Regions from separate parts of the Thermoanaerobacter ethanolicus JW 200 genome, predicted to be linked through region 2. Evidence: riboswitches for the same ligand, from Rfam matches in the RefSeq annotation. Region 2 holds a riboswitch; the other holds the start of a gene.
What was found. A riboswitch is a leader RNA that binds a small molecule or an ion and turns the genes downstream of it on or off. The one in region 2 is predicted to bind fluoride.
Positions count from the first base shown of each region.

Region 1: it holds a riboswitch for fluoride, as region 2 does, so the genes downstream of both, crcB (fluoride efflux transporter CrcB) here and EB239_RS12195 (DUF6062 family protein) in region 2, are expected to answer to the same signal.

Region 1 covers NZ_CP033580.1:451,115-454,325, forward strand. The annotation lists gene dnaX (DNA polymerase III subunit gamma/tau) at 1-401, shown strand, start outside; gene EB239_RS02275 (YbaB/EbfC family nucleoid-associated protein) at 468-803, shown strand; gene recR (recombination mediator RecR) at 813-1,412, shown strand; fluoride riboswitch at 1,461-1,520, shown strand; gene crcB (fluoride efflux transporter CrcB) at 1,582-1,986, shown strand; gene crcB (fluoride efflux transporter CrcB) at 1,983-2,366, shown strand; partial or broken gene EB239_RS02295 (HD-GYP domain-containing protein) at 2,421-3,211, shown strand, end outside.
Region 2 covers NZ_CP033580.1:2,422,930-2,426,140, forward strand. The annotation lists gene EB239_RS12180 (MFS transporter) at 1-160, opposite strand, end outside; gene EB239_RS12185 (HEAT repeat domain-containing protein) at 150-575, opposite strand; gene EB239_RS12190 (hypothetical protein) at 572-901, opposite strand; gene EB239_RS12195 (DUF6062 family protein) at 894-1,550, opposite strand; fluoride riboswitch at 1,605-1,664, opposite strand; gene EB239_RS12200 (peptidoglycan D,D-transpeptidase FtsI family protein) at 1,933-3,211, shown strand, end outside.

The DNA of each region.
Region 1 (3,211 bases), 940 kb from region 2:
GGGAAGAAAAAGAAGAGAAAAATAAAAAAATAAATTCGCCAGAAGAAGAAAAAGAAGAAAACGTGGCATCGCAAATAGTACAGCAAGAGGATATAGATCTAGAAAAGGTGTGGGCTGAAGTAAAAGAAATGATAAAAAAAGAAAGAATAGCTTTGTATGCCTTTATAGAAAAAGGGATTCCTTATTTAAAAAAAGGAACAATTGTGGTAGAATATCCTGAAGAGTATGCTTTATTAAAGGAGGAATTGAGCAAAGCGGAAAACAAAAGTTTTATTGAAGGAATATTAAAAGAACTAGTTGGGAAGGCAATTCCTTTGAAGTTTGAATTAAGAAAAAATGAAGAGGAATTACTTGTACAGCAAGTTAAGGAGTTTTTTGGTGAAGATATAGAGATAATATAATTTTCACAAATAATTCAAAAAAGCATATAAATATTTTTAGAATAAAATTTAGGAGGTTATAGTGTTATGGCAAAAGGCGGATTTCCGGGCGGGTTTAATATAAATAACATGATTAAACAAGCCCAACAGATGCAAGAAGAAATAAAGAAAATGCAAGAAGAGCTAATGCAAAAGACTGTAGAAGCTACTGTCGGTGGTGGGATGGTAAAAGCAGTTGCTAATGGCAGAAAAGAACTTGTAAGTATTGAAATAAATCCTGATGTTGTAGATAAAGATGATGTAGAAACGTTAGAAGACCTTGTATTAGCTGCGGTTAATCAAGCGTTAAGGAATGCAGAAGAAATGATTGCTTCTGAAATGGCAAAGATAACCGGAGGACTAAACATTCCTGGACTGTTTTGAGGTGAAAAAATGAACTATTATTCTACTTCTATAGCGAAGCTTATAGAAGAACTGTCAAAGTTGCCCGGTATAGGTCCTAAAACAGCACAAAGGCTTGCTTTTTTCATAATAAATATGCCTTTGGAAGAGGTAAAAAGCTTGTCTCAAGCGATTATTGATGCAAAAGAAAAGATAAAGTATTGTAGAATTTGTTATAACATAACTGACACAGAGGTTTGTAACATATGTAGTGATAAAGAAAGAGATCATTCTCTTATATGTGTTGTTTCTCATCCTATGGATGTTGTTGCAATGGAGAAAATACGAGAGTATAAAGGAGTGTATCATGTACTTCATGGTGTTATTTCTCCTATAGAGGGCGTTGGCCCTGAAGATATAAAAATTAAAGAACTTTTAGACAGAGTAAAAAATGGAAATGTAAAAGAAGTCATACTTGCTACAAATCCTGACATAGAAGGAGAAGCGACAGCAATGTACATTGCTAAGCTATTAAAACCGTTAGGAATAAAAGTCACAAGGATTGCTCATGGGGTGCCGGTAGGTGGTGACTTGGAATACACCGATGTTGTAACTCTTTCAAGGGCTCTTGAAGGTAGAAGAGAATTGTAAAAGGTATTGCATTTTCATTTGTACTTTATTATAATAAATTTGTAGTAAATAACAGAAGGCGATGGAGCTCGCCATAAATGCGGAAACGCTGATGGCTCCTATTAGGATGATATAAGGCCTAATAGGAGCTTTTTATTGCCCAAAAATGTAAACAGAAAGGGAGATTTTCATGGAATACATCTATATAGGGATTGGAGGATTTTTTGGAGCAGTACTAAGATATTTAATAACAATTTACTTTACAAAGATGTATCACACTGCATTTCCCTTTGAAACTTTTATGATAAATATTTTAGGTTCGTTTTTGTTAAGTTTTATTGCTAATTTTACTATGGATGAGTACAAGGTAAATACTAATTTGAGATTGGCGATAACAACAGGATTTATTGGGGCTTTTACAACATTTTCTACTTTTAGTATGGAAACAATAAATTTATTAAAAGCAGGGAAAGATTATATTGCTCTAAGTTATATAATTTTATCAATATTTGGAGGCCTTTTGATGTCTTATTTAGGATTTGAATTTGCTGACAAAACTTTTGACTTACTAAAGGAGCGGGAGGAAGAACAGTGACAAGTATACTATATGTAGGAATTGGAGGAATTTTGGGAGCAATATTGAGATATGAAATATCGCGGCATATAAAGGAAAACCGAGAGATAGTTATTCCTATCGAAACTTTTATTATAAATGTATTAGGTGCGTTTTTATTAAACTTTTTATCAAGTCCTAAAATAAATGTAAATTTAAGCTATGATGTTAAACTTTTTCTGACAACGGGATTTCTAGGTGCTTTTACAACATACTCAACTTTTTCCCATGAGACAGTAGACTTAATCAAGAATAAAAAATATTTTCATGCATTTATATATATGTCCTTAACAATTATATTTGGACTAATAGGAGGAGTATTGGGATATTATCTCGGAAATTATATGGGAAAATTGATTTGATTGGTGTATAATATATGTCAGTAGAAAATAAATATCAGTTAGGAGGAATAAAATGTGAATTTGAATTATAATAATCTGCTGTCTGCTTTATCTTTGGCCCTTGACGTGCAAGAGTATAAGAACATGGGACATGCAAGAAGGGTGGCTTATATTTCTCTAAGGATTTCTGAGATGCTGAATTTGGATGAAAAAGAAACAAAAAAAGTGTATTATTCTGCTTTGTTACATGATATAGGACAAGGAGATATATACGAAGATTTTAACAAAGACGAATGGTGGAAACACAGTGAAAGAGGAAGTGAAATTGTAAAGAAGTTGCCCTTTGGAGAAAATTTTTCGGATATTATAAGATATCATCATGAAAATTACGATGGAAGCGGACATTTTAAACTAAATGGCGATTCTATTCCTTTAGGAGCTCAGATTGTTTTTATATCTGATCAATTTGATATACGGTACACCTCATCGGTTGGGAAAGAAAGTGAGTATAATATTCGGAATAATATCAAAGAAGGTATAAAAAGTGGTACTGGCAAGATGTTTAATCCCGTGGTTGCAAATGCATTACTTGACCTTACAAGACAAGAAAAATTTTGGCTTGATTATAAATTTTTTGATATAAAAAGTATATTAAAAAGGATTGAACCTAAAGACACGGTTTCAATAGGAATTAATGAATTAGAGGATATAGCAGAGGTTTTTGCACAGATTATCGATAATAGAAGCCGTTTTACCTATAACCATTCTAAAGGTATTTCAAAGTTAGCTTATGAAATGGCTAAGGTGATAGGATATGATGAAGAAACTTCTCGAAAAATAAAAATTGCGGGATTGCTTCATGACCT
Region 2 (3,211 bases):
CTATTAAACCTACCATTTCTTTACTCAGTCCCAGAATCTGCGTATAAAAAGTAGGCAAAATAGGTACAATCATATCCTGACTTAATCCACCAAAAAATGCAACCCACCCCAAGACTTTAATGTTATTATTCACGTTGTTTTTTATCTCTTTATTTTCCAATTGACTCACCTTCCTTATTTGCCACTCTTGTTTTAATTTTCTCCAAAGAATTTTCAATGATATTTTTTGTTAAAATTGAGAATTTATCTTTGTTTTCTAAAAGAAACCTGTGAGACTCTTCTCCGCCAATCTCTCCAAGAGCCCAAACAATAATCTGTTCAATATATGGGTCCTTTTTACCCCCATTATTGCGTAAATGTTCTATCAATACTTTTTCTGCTTTCTTTATTTTAAGTTCCCCAATTATTTTTGCTGCCATGTAAGCAACATTATAGTCTGGATGATTTATAGCTTTTATAAGTTTTTCACTGTAATCATCCTTTGATATATTTTTAAAATCATATCCGCAATTCGAGCACTTTTCTTCTCCAATTTCAGCTATTTTAAAACACACAGGACATATATATCTCATCATTCATCAACCCTTATACCTAAAGTTTTTTTAAGATATCTATTTTCAGACTCATAACCTTTTAATCTTATTTCAAGTGTTTGGTTGTCACGCATCAACTGAAAATTTTTAAATTTCATTGCAGAGTATTTAGACGCCATAGAAATAAGCTGTCTTCTTAAGTCATCTTCATTAGGATTATCCCTTTCTATTTGATATGCTTTAATCCCCATTTCAAAAATAGCTCTATATGCATCTTCTTCTGTAAAACCATCTTTTTCAAAGTCAGCAACTAACTCTTTGATTTCTTCAAAGCTTTCATCAGTAATTTCAAAAGAAATCCTAATCATAATAGCCACCTCTCAATAATTTCAATGCTCTTTCAAACGAATCCTTGGAGTCATACCATGGTTCATCATGAAATCTATAATCAAATTTTGTTATAAACCATTCAAGATCAGTAATATTTTTTTCAATTGCCGTTTCATTTATTTTAATTATTTTCTCAATTTGTGGTGTAATATCCTTTTTAGCTTCTATAAGCATATTTAGGTGATGAAAACACAATTTAGACAACCCTTCACTATGCTTTTCAACAAATTCTTTATCAGTATGTAAAATATCTATCAATATATGCATCTGGTATTTATCTCTTTCACTTAAATAATCACAAATAAGGCATTTGTTTTTTGTTTCTTTCGCTCTTTTTTTCTTTAAAGACTTACGTTTGTCTGTAATCTGCTGCAATTTATAACTGATATTTGCTTTTAATGCAATTGCCAAACCCAATTTATCATATGAATTATTCAATAATTCCAAATGATAATGGCAGAAATTTGTCTCTCTTATTTTGACATACATTTCAGGGTCTTTTAAAACCTCATCTTCAAACAAATGCTCACAATAGGCTTTTTCTTCGTCTTTTATAATCTTGCATATTGGACAACCTCCCTTATATTTTTCAAAAACCTCATACAATGGAATAAATTCTAACTTCATGCAGATTCTCATCCTCTCTTTTTTGTCAAATAAACAAAAATGGCCTCTACATTCAACAATGTAGAAGCCATTAGCCTTCACGGCAATAAGGTGAGCTTCATCACCGTCATTTAATTTTTCTCTATAATAATATTATACATTTTTTAAACAAAAATACAAGTGAAAAGGCTACATATTAAAGACTGTTTTTCGGTTTGGATTTATGATTTTTGCTTAGCATTTAATAAAGCTTAATTATTTTATCTTTTTATCTAATTATACCACAAAATATCTATGGTATAATTATATTGGATAAACAAAATCTTTATAAAAAGGGGTTAGAATAAAATTGACATCATATGTAAAAAAACGAACATTTACTATATTCGTCTTTCTTACTATCATGTTTTTCGCCCTTATTGTAAGGCTTATATGGATACAGGGTATAAACTCCGAAAAACTTGCCATGGCAGTCGAAAGGCAAAGTACTGCTGATATCATATTAAAGCCTCAACGGGGCAATATTTATGATGTAAACGGGAATATACTTGCCTGTAATGTTCCAGCAGGAGATGTATTTGCGGCTCCTAAATTTATAAAAAACCCAGAAAAAGTTTCTGAAGAACTCTATAAATATTTAAATATGGACAAAGATTCACTTTATAAAATTCTTTCAAATAAAAAATCAGAATGGGCTGTACTTGGCAGGTCCATTCCTCTTGAAAATATAAATAAAATAAAAAGTCTTAACATACCAGGCATATATGTAGAAGATACTTTTATGAGAAATTATCCCAACGGCAAAATGCTATCACAAGTATTAGGGTTCACAGGAATTGATGGCAATGGTTTGTATGGCCTTGAATATTCTTTAAATAAATACTTAAGTGGTGTACCTGGCCGTGAAATCTCTCTTGTAGATGCAGAAGGTAGAAAAGTAGGAGTCCCAAGCAAGCTTTACAAACCTACAAATGGTGATAATATTGTCCTCACAATTGATTCTGTAATACAAAGTTATACAGAAAAAGCTATAAAAAATGGCTATGAAAAGTATAAACCGCAAGATGGTATAACAGCAATAGTTATGAATCCAAAAACGGGTGAAATACTTGCAATGGCTAACTTGCCTGATTTTGACCCAAATAATCCGCAAGATGTACCTTCACAAGAATATTGGTCAAATCCTGCAATATCAAGTATTTACGAACCCGGTTCGGTATTTAAAGTGATAACCGCTTCTGCAGCATTAGAATCAGCTGTAGTTACGCCAAACGAAAAATTCTATGACCCTGGGTATTATATAGTCTCCGGTAGAAAAATTAGAAGTTGGACAGTTTTGGGAGATATAACTTTTTCGCAAGCTATTGAAAAATCAAGTGATACAGTTTTTATGCAGGTGGTAGAACGTTTAGGCCTTGACACTTTTTATAAATACATATATGCTTTTGGTTTTGGCTCGCCTACGGGGATTGAACTGCCCGGCGAAGCCAGTGGAATGATTTTGCTAAAGTCAAAAGTATACCCCGTAGACCTCGCCACTATGTCATTTGGTCAGGGAATTGCCGTGACTCCTATTCAAATGATTACGGCTTTTTCCGCTGTAATAAACGGTGGAAACCTCATGGTTCCACATATTGTAAAATATATTGAAGAGGGAGATAAAATAATTAAAGAATATAAAC